One region of the Bradyrhizobium sp. 153 genome, then DNA from elsewhere that is predicted to be linked to it. Evidence: predicted binding sites of a transcription regulator. Region 1 holds the regulator's gene; the other holds the start of a gene.

The links. The regulator LexA, encoded in region 1, represses DNA repair genes until DNA is damaged. The targets are predictions, from matches to a motif close to TGTTCNNNNTGTGTTCNG.
Region 2: IVA91_RS13810 (DUF3072 domain-containing protein) is a predicted target of LexA. The motif match lies at 2,372-2,389, and genes of this name have one in related genera.

Annotation. Positions count from the first base shown of each region.
Region 1 is NZ_JADPKH010000128.1:105,828-110,238, forward strand. Features, by position in the region: gene IVA91_RS30620 (ComEC/Rec2 family competence protein) at 1-1,283, shown strand, start outside; gene IVA91_RS30625 (hypothetical protein) at 1,422-1,856, opposite strand; gene lexA (transcriptional repressor LexA) at 2,411-3,112, opposite strand; gene glp (gephyrin-like molybdotransferase Glp) at 3,290-4,411, opposite strand, start outside.
Region 2 is NZ_JADPKH010000053.1:223,754-228,164, forward strand. Features, by position in the region: gene IVA91_RS13790 (HWE histidine kinase domain-containing protein) at 1-638, shown strand, start outside; gene IVA91_RS13795 (hypothetical protein) at 731-952, opposite strand; partial or broken gene IVA91_RS37125 (hypothetical protein) at 1,081-1,337, shown strand; gene IVA91_RS13800 (hypothetical protein) at 1,433-1,678, shown strand; gene IVA91_RS13805 (hypothetical protein) at 2,089-2,310, opposite strand; gene IVA91_RS13810 (DUF3072 domain-containing protein) at 2,426-2,620, shown strand; gene IVA91_RS13815 (DUF6496 domain-containing protein) at 2,711-3,016, shown strand; gene IVA91_RS13820 (hypothetical protein) at 3,023-3,385, opposite strand; gene IVA91_RS13825 (Do family serine endopeptidase) at 3,663-4,411, opposite strand, start outside.

The sequences.
Region 1 (4,411 bases):
CCATCAAGAAATGGTCAGCGGCCGCCGCGCTGGTGGCGGCTGCGTTCTACCTGCTGCTGTCAGGCGCGGAGGTCGCCACGCAACGCTCGTTCTTCATGACGGCGGTGGTGCTGATCGCGGTCATGGTCGATCGCCGCGCTATCACCTTCCGCACGCTGGCCGTGGCGGCACTGATCGTGCTCGCGGTCGCGCCGGAAGCGCTGGTGCATCCGAGCTTTCAAATGTCCTTCGCCGCAACGCTCGGGCTCGTGGCGCTGGTGCAGATCGGCATGCCGAACCTGTTTGCCTCGCCCGATCATTCCGCGACGGCCCGTATCGCGCTGTGGGGCGGCCGCGAGATCGCGATGCTATTCCTGGCCTCGCTGATCGCAGGACTTGCGACCACGCCCTATGCCGCCTTCCACTTCCATCGCGTCACCCCGTTCGGCGTGCTCGCCAATCTCGGCGCGATGCCGGTGGTCTCGGCACTGGTGATGCCGGCTGGCCTGTTGGGACTGCTCGCGGCTCCCTTTGGGCTTGACAGCGTGTTCTGGTGGCTGATGGGGATCGGCATCGACTGGATGGTCGCGGTGTCGCGCTGGGTGGCGGCACTGCCGGGTGCAGTCGGCCGGATCCCTGCCTTCGGCACCGCGCCGCTGATCGCGGCAAGCCTCGGGATCATCTTGATGGGCCTGTTGCGCACGCCCTTGCGCTGGTCTGGCGCCTTGGTGCTGCTGGCCGCCATCGCGTGGGGCCTGTCGGTGCGGCAGCCCGACATCCTGATTGCCGGGGACGGCGCCAGCGTCGCGGTGCGGGGCAGGGACGGGCAGTTGCATGTGATCCGGGCGAGCAAGGATGGCTTTCTGCTCAAAGAGTGGTTAGCTGCCGACGCCGATCCGCGCGATGCCGGGAGTAGCTCGCTGGCTGACGGCGTGTCGTGCGACGAGTCCGGCTGTGTGACGCCGCTTGCCGACGGTCGGCTGGTCGCGCTTTCACTGCGCATCGATGCGCTGGCTGAGGATTGCAGTCGCGCCGCGCTGGTGGTCACGACGCGCCCCGCGCCGCCCGATTGCGCGGCGATGGTGGTCGACCGGCAGCGTCTCACCAGCCAGGGCGCGCTGGCGTTGACGCAGCGTGGTGACGGCTTTGCGATACAGGCGGTGAGAGCAAGAGGCACAAGCCGTCCCTGGTTGCCGGCCGGCGCCGGCGAGGGTGATTTCGATGGGAGCCTTGTGCCGAGGACGGCCGCGGCCCGCAACCGGGATGCAACGCCGGCGGAGACCGACTTGCAGGTCGACGATTAGGGGCCGGACGATTAAAAACAAATGCGAAGAGTAGGTCCGGGTCCGACCGGACTCCGCAGCACACAAATTATACCATCTCGCCGGCCTCGGCCGGCGATGGCATTTCAATCCTGGCCCGACCCCGCGGGCGGGGACGGCTCAGCCAATCGGCAGGCGCGTGATCGTCGACCGGCTATCGGCAACGATCTGCGGCTTGTGCTCGCGCTCGCTGACCGGCTGCGTCACCGGCAATTGCAGCACGGTTGCGCGCTGGCCTTCGACGAGCTGCGTCACCAGCACGTATTTGCCGTCGGGGAATTCGATCGCGTCATGATGGCGGTCGGGTATGTGCGGATCGATCTTGCCGAACTTGCCGACGCGGGAGTTGATGGTGCGCGTCCAGATCCAGCGATTATCGTAACGGACGTTGTCGGCGAAGGCGAGCTCCGTTCCCGGCAGCAGGCAGACGGCCACGGTCGGATCGGCCGCGGAAGCAAAGCCGCGCGTTGAGGTGCCGCGGAACGTTGTCGACACGATCGTCTCGCCGACTTCGGCGGGGCGAGATGCAACGGCATGCAGGCTGTAGTCACACATCGGGTGCTCCTCATTCGAAGATAGCAACCCGCGCCTCCTTCGGAGGCGCAAGCCTCTATCAGAGTGGAAGCACGTAACGCTCTGCTCGGTTGTGGGCAAATCTGCGGCTGGCGTTGCCGGACACGATCACATTATCTTTCCCGAAGTCATAGGAACAAAGCTCGCTTCAGTGCATTCGGCGGATGCGAGCGCCCGTGGCCTGCGGGCGCCGAGAGGGGGAATGTGGCCAGCTTCGCCGTGGCTGTCGGTTGATGGGAGTTTAGGCGTTGCGGAATAGCTCGCTCCCTACGTGCGCAGATTGCGTGCATGGTGCTGCAATTGAGTTGCGAATGCTTGCGCGGCCGATGCAAGCGATCAGCACGCTGCGAAGGCGCTTAAAGCGATCCTGCGCACGATCTCTTCACAAGCGATGCGTGCTTGGAGCCGCATGCCGAGGATGGAGCGCCGGAGAGAGGGGCCGGATAATCTGCGCAAGACCAAAAGACTATCCAGCTGGAGCGGACCATCGTCCGCTCCAATCGGAATCATTGGTATCGAATGACCGCTGGCCCGTCTCAGTACTTGCGGTACAGCCCGATCAGCTTGCCCTGAATCTTCACCCGGTTCGGCGGCAGGATGCGCACCTCGTAGGCGGCATTGGCGGGCTCGAGCGCGATCGACGCCCCCCGGCGACGAAAGCGCTTGAGCGTCGCTTCCTCGTCGTCGATCAGGGCCACCACGATGTCGCCGGTATCGGCGCTCTCGTTACGCTGGATCAGCGCCATGTCGCCATCGAGAATGCCGGCTTCGACCATCGAATCGCCGCGCACTTCGAGTGCGTAGTGTTCGCCCGAGCCGAGCATGTCGGGCGGCACGCTAATGGTGTGACTGCGGGTCTGCAACGCTTCGATCGGCGTGCCGGCCGCGATGCGACCCATCACGGGCACCGCAACGGGACGCTCGCCTTCGTCCGCGGAAGAACTGGAGCTCGCGCGCACCTTGCCGAGATTGCCCTCGATGACGCTCGGCGTGAAGCCGCGGCGGCTGCCGGCGGCGGCCTGGAGCTCGGGCAGCTTGATCACCTCGATGGCGCGGGCGCGGTTGGGCAGGCGGCGGATGAAGCCGCGCTCCTCGAGCGCGGTGATCAGGCGATGGATGCCCGATTTCGAGCGCAGGTCGAGCGCATCCTTCATCTCGTCGAAGGAGGGCGGCACGCCACTTTCCTTCAGACGTTCGCTGATGAACCGCAGAAGCTCGTATTGTTTGCGCGTTAACATCTCGACCAAAGTCCCCCGGTTGATGTCGTTCGATTCCGAGACGCTAAATTGGAGCGGTGAACCGCTACATGCTCGAAACAAATCATGAACGGACACTATATGTTCGATATGTGTTCCGCAACTGCTTAATTTACCGTGAACGGGACAAAGTTCGCGGAACGCGTGTGGTGGATGCGTTCAGACGGGCAGGCGCAGGACCTCGCAAGGCGAGCCGGCTTCTGCCTTCGGAGCGAACGGTGCGCGGACGAGAAGTGCCTGTGCTGCAGCGAGATTCGCAAGCAGCGAGGAATCCTGGTGATTGACGGGAAGGGCCACCAACGTGCCATCGTCGCGCGTCTCCAGATGTGCGCGCAGATAGTCCGCGCGCATATCGTTTGCATCCACATCGCGGCCGAGCACGGCGCGTTCTTGTCGGTGATGAATCATGGATCGTCCCGACAAGGCGCGAATCAGCGGCACCAGGAACAGGAAGGCGCACACGTAGGATGACACAGGATTGCCCGGCAGGCCGATCACGCGCATCGCGCCGAGCCGCCCATGCATCATCGGCTTGCCCGGGCGCATCGCGATCTTCCAGAACGCCATCGCGATGCCTTCGTCCCTCAACGCCTGCTGGACCAGATCATGGTCGCCGACCGACGCGCCGCCGCTCGTGACCAGGATCTCGGCGCCGCTCTCGCGGGCGCGGCGGATGCCGGCAGTGGTGGCCTCCAGCGTATCGGCGGCAATGCCGAGGTCGATGGTATCGGCCCCCTCGCTGCGGGCGAGCGCGTGCAGGGCATAGCCGTTGGAATAGACGACCTGGCCGTGAGCGGGTGTGGTTCCCGGCATGACCAGCTCGTCGCCGGTGGCGAGGATCGCGACCTTCGGACGGCGGCAGACGGCAAGCTGCGGATGATTCATGGCGGCGGCGAGCGCGAGATCGCGCTCGGTGAGACGGGTTCCCTTGCGCAGGAGCACGTCTCCTTCGGAGAAGTCGACGCCCGCGGGGCGGATGTGGCGGCCGGCAATCGCGGCTTCCTTGATCGTGATGCGCTTGCCGTCCGCAACCGTGTCCTCCTGGATCACGACCGCGTCGGCACCGTTGGGAATGACGCCGCCGGTGAAGATCCGCACGGCTTCGCCGGGGCCCAGCGTTCCCGCGAACGGACGACCCGCCGCCACTTCGCCAATCAAGGTGAGCGTACTATCGAGCTTTGTTGCATCGCTCGCGCGCACCGCGTAGCCGTCCATCGCCGACATTGCTTCCGGCGGCTGTGTGCGCAGCGCCGGGACATCGCGTGCGAGCACGCGATGATA
Region 2 (4,411 bases), on a different contig from region 1:
AGCAGCAGAACCTTCTCGCGCGGGAAGTCGATCATCGCGCCAAGAATGCGCTGGCATTGGCGCAATCGATCGTGCGCCTCACCCGTGCCGACGAGGTCAAGGCCTATGTCAATGCCGTCGAGGGACGCATCAACGCGCTCGCGCGCGTGCACACCATCCTGTCGCTGTCGAGCTGGCAGGGAGCCGAGCTCTCCAAGCTGATCGACGAGGAGCTGGCACCCTATTCGCCGAGTGGCCAGATCAGGTTGGCGGGCCCCGAGGTTCAATTGCTGCCGACGACTGCCCAGACACTGGCGCTCGCTCTGCACGAGCTTTTCACCAACTCGGCAAAATATGGCGCGCTTTCGACACGATCCGGGCGGCTCATGATCGGGTGGCAGGTCGAAGACGAACTCCTCACGCTGACCTGGGAGGAATCCGGCGGCCCGCTCGTCAGGACGCCGAAATCCCGAGGCTTCGGAACGCGAAGCCTGCTCGCGAGCGTCGAGTCCCAGCTCGGCGGACGGGCGAAATTCGATTGGCGCGCTGAGGGGCTGTTGTGCCGCCTCGAGGTACCGTTGACACGCAAGCCGGCCACGATAGCACCCAGCAAATTTGATGCCGCCGCCGCGGCCGAGTTGCAGCGCGCATCCGGTTAGAGCGTTTTCCAGCCAAGCGGTAACCGGTTCGCGTCAAGAAAGCGCGTCAAGCCAAGAATCGAGAGCTTCCGTTTCAATCGGAAGGGAGAGCTTTAGCCGGACGCCGTGTTCGTCATGCGCTGCTCCGTCCTTGGGTCGCGCGCGATGCGTCCTTCGAGCCAAGCTTCCGTTCGAGCGAGATCACGCAACGCCTTCGCGTAGCGCCGGGCCGCGCTTCGCTCCGCGCCGCGCGGGAGCTTGCGCGCCTTGCGCAAGATGTCTGCGGCCGCGTTGCGATAGGCCAGCGAGCGGTACAGAAAGACTACCTTGCCCATATCAAATGTCCCGTGTTGATGGCCTCATGTTCGCAAGCCGGGCATGAACGTCGGATGAAGCTGGCGATGAAAATTCCTTCATCCAGATGGAACTAATGACTATCGCGCGCGTTTGGGTGCATGGTTCCATGCGCGCGAAGAAGTCGTCGGGCCTGGTCTCTCCCACCGGCCTCATCAAGCTGATGACACATGCGATGATGGGTGCAGCCCTCGGCCTCGCCTTCAGCCTCACACTCATTCTTTCCAATCCAGCCGTCGCCAATCTGCTGAGTCATGGCGGAAGCCAAGCCGCTCTTGTGTTCGCTCTCGCACTGGGACGACCTTCGCGATCGGCGCGACGCTCACCGGCATCGTGTTCATCCTGGAAGAGAACAAGCAATCTTGAAGCGCGCGTGACGCGTGGAGAAGCTTTGTTGGGGAACTCCTGCGAGGAACGGCAGTTGGCCGCCTGCGTCAATTTAACCCAGGGAGTTCCTCCATATGAAGACAGTCAAGCTCGCCCTCGCCGCAATGTTGGCAACTGGCCTCGCTGCCGCGCCGTTCGCCGCGGAGGCGAAGTCGCACAAGGCCAAACATGGGTCCTCGATGTCATCATCGCAGACCACGGGCGCGAACACCAAGTCCTCCAAAGGTGCCGATCCCTCCGGTCAAGGCGGCTCTGGCCCCGGCTCCGACCAGGGCGGCACCATGACGAACAACAAGGGCGGCATGAGCAACACCAAGTGAACTCTGCGCGGTAACGTGAGAGTCCCGTGTTCAGCGCGGGGCCCTTCACCAAAGCACGATGACGGTTCATCCAGACCCTCGCGCCATAAAGCGCAATGAGATGGATGAATCGTCATTGCGCTTCAGGTTGTTGTTTGAGCATGATCTTTTCGGAAAACCGCTAGACACTTTGCTACTTTAGCGCCACATGCTCGGCGCGCTGACCAGCGTATCGCCCGCCGGCCCGCTTCACCTCCTCCAGGCATAGCGATCGCCGCACAAGGCCTCGCAGCATCGCGGACGCGCGCCGGCACGTCATCACGGCGGACGAGGAACGTTGTCGCAGATCTCGTCCGGCACCGCCCGCACAGCGCGGCCCGTTAGGTGTCCGAGGGCATCGACAATCGGCAGCATGTCGCTTGCGCGCACGCTTAGTGGCCAGCCAACAGGCGCGCCGCCTTGTCGACATTCTTCACGGAGCGAAGATGCATCTGGCCGCGGACGTCAGGCAGGACGTCACCGCCCCCAGCCGCCTTCCATTCATCGATCAGCAGGTTGATTTTCCGGCGCAGATCGATCTGCGCCAGAGCTCGTTCGGTGCAGTCGCAATCGCCGTTGACGAGATCGCGCACAGACGCCTCGACCTCGGCCATTTCCAGCCTCAAGGCGCTGATTTTACGCCGAATTTCGTTAATTCTGTTGTCCATGGCTTGTTAGAACAAAATAAGAACATATAGTCAAGTCATGTTTTCAAACCGGAGGAGCGACATGCAGGTTCAGGCCAAATACGACGCCAGGGTTTTCCTTAGCGAGCAGATGACACGGGCGCAGGGACTGAGATTGAAGCGGCTGAGCGAAGAGGCGTATCAGCCGGCACAATATGCGCGGGATCTGTCCTTCGCCGAGGCTGCGCGGCGCATCCAGGTGCTGGAGGCCGAGATCGAACTGGCGAATTCGTTCTAGGGCTGCCTTGACCGCCGGGAACATTGCACGCGTGCTGTTCGGAACCATGCCGGTGTCGAACGGTTCTTCCTCGGCCAAGGGAGAAAAGGCATGGCACGTAAGGCAAAGAAGCGCCGCTACTCGCGCAGCTCCGGCAGCGATGTCGAAAGCGAGATGCGGCGTTACAAGAAAGGTACCGCGAAGAGTGGACGTGGCGGTCGCGGCGGACGCGTGAAGAGCCGCAAGCAGGCGATTGCGATCGGACTGTCAAAGGCACGCAAGAAGGGCAAGAAAGTCCCGAAGAAAGCCTCCAAGCGGAAGACGTCCAAGAAATCTGCCAAGAAAACTTCCAAGAAATCTTCCAAGAAATCGTCCAGGGCATCGTCAAAGCGCAAATCCACCAAGCGGTCACGCTGACCTCGGTCAGATCATGCTGCCCGGCATGAAGCAGCGGATCGAAATTCCGAACGCAGTCTTCACCGGCCACACCATGGTGCGGCCGGCGCGGTTCGGCTCGGTGATGACGGCTTCATCCGGCACCTCGACCCATTGCCCGTCCAGCCGAACACGGTAATGCCCGTTGTGCGATTCCCAATCGGGATCGGAGACGGCAAAGCCGTCCGCATCCGAGCAGCACGGACCGAGGTGGCTGCGCAGGCTGTCGAACCATGGCTTCAGGGGCGAGTTCGCATAGCGGCCATCGTCGCGCCCGAGCGCGTTTTCTGCCGGCAGGATGAACCACGCGACGAGCAGCGTACTTATCAGTGAGAGCTTCAATCGATCCATGTCGGCACCGATCAAATGCGAACCACCGGCCAGTTCCACAAAGCGGTCAGGGGGTTCGAAGTTCCACACTCGCGAACCGACCCCACGGCTTCATTGCCGCCGAGCAGATGCGCGGCCAGAAAGTCTGATGGCCGAACACGGCTTTTTCGGACGAACCGGGTCACCCTCCCTGCCGTTAACGAGAATGTTATCGGTGGCCTCGTGTGGGATCTTGAGTGCGAATGCGAAAGGCGGCCGGAAGGCCGCCTTTCTGGATTTGTATTGATCGGAGTCAGCCTTACGCGAGCGGCACCGCGACGAATCGGGTGGCATCCGCACTTCTGACCTGCAACAGCACGCTGCGCTTGCCGGACGATTTGGCCTGCGCCAGCTCCGAACGGACTTCGGCGACATTGCTGATAGCCTTGCCACCGACATTGAGGATGACGTCTCCGGTCTGAATGCCGCGCTGCGCGGCCGGCCCCTCCGGATCAACCTCCGTGACGACGACACCCTCCCGGCCGGCGCCCTGCACATCGCCGGCCGGAGCCAGACCAAGCCCAAGGCGCGGCGTGCCGGTGCCCGGCTGCACCTTGCCGTCATAGGCCTTGCCCTGCGCCTGCCGTTCGTTCGGCAACTCGCCAAGCGCCAGCGTCACGGTCTTGCTTTCGCCCTTGTGGAAGATGTCGAGCTTGATTGAGCTGCCGGGCGCCAGGGTGGCGATGGTGCGGGCGAGATCGCGGGAATCCTTGACCGCCGTGCCGTTGACCGCGGTGATAACGTCGCCCGCCTCGATGCCGGCCTTCGCCGCCGGGCTGTCGGGTTGCGGATTGTCGACGATCGCGCCGCGCGCCTCCTTGAGGCCAACGCTGTCGGCAATATCCGACGTCACCGGCTGCACCTGCACGCCGAGCCAGCCGCGGGTAACTGCGCCCTTGTCCTTCAATTGCGCCACCACGAGTTTTGCAGTCGTAGCCGGAATATCGAAGCCGATACCGACCGAGCCGCCTGAGGGCGAGAAGATCGCGGTGTTCACGCCGATCACAT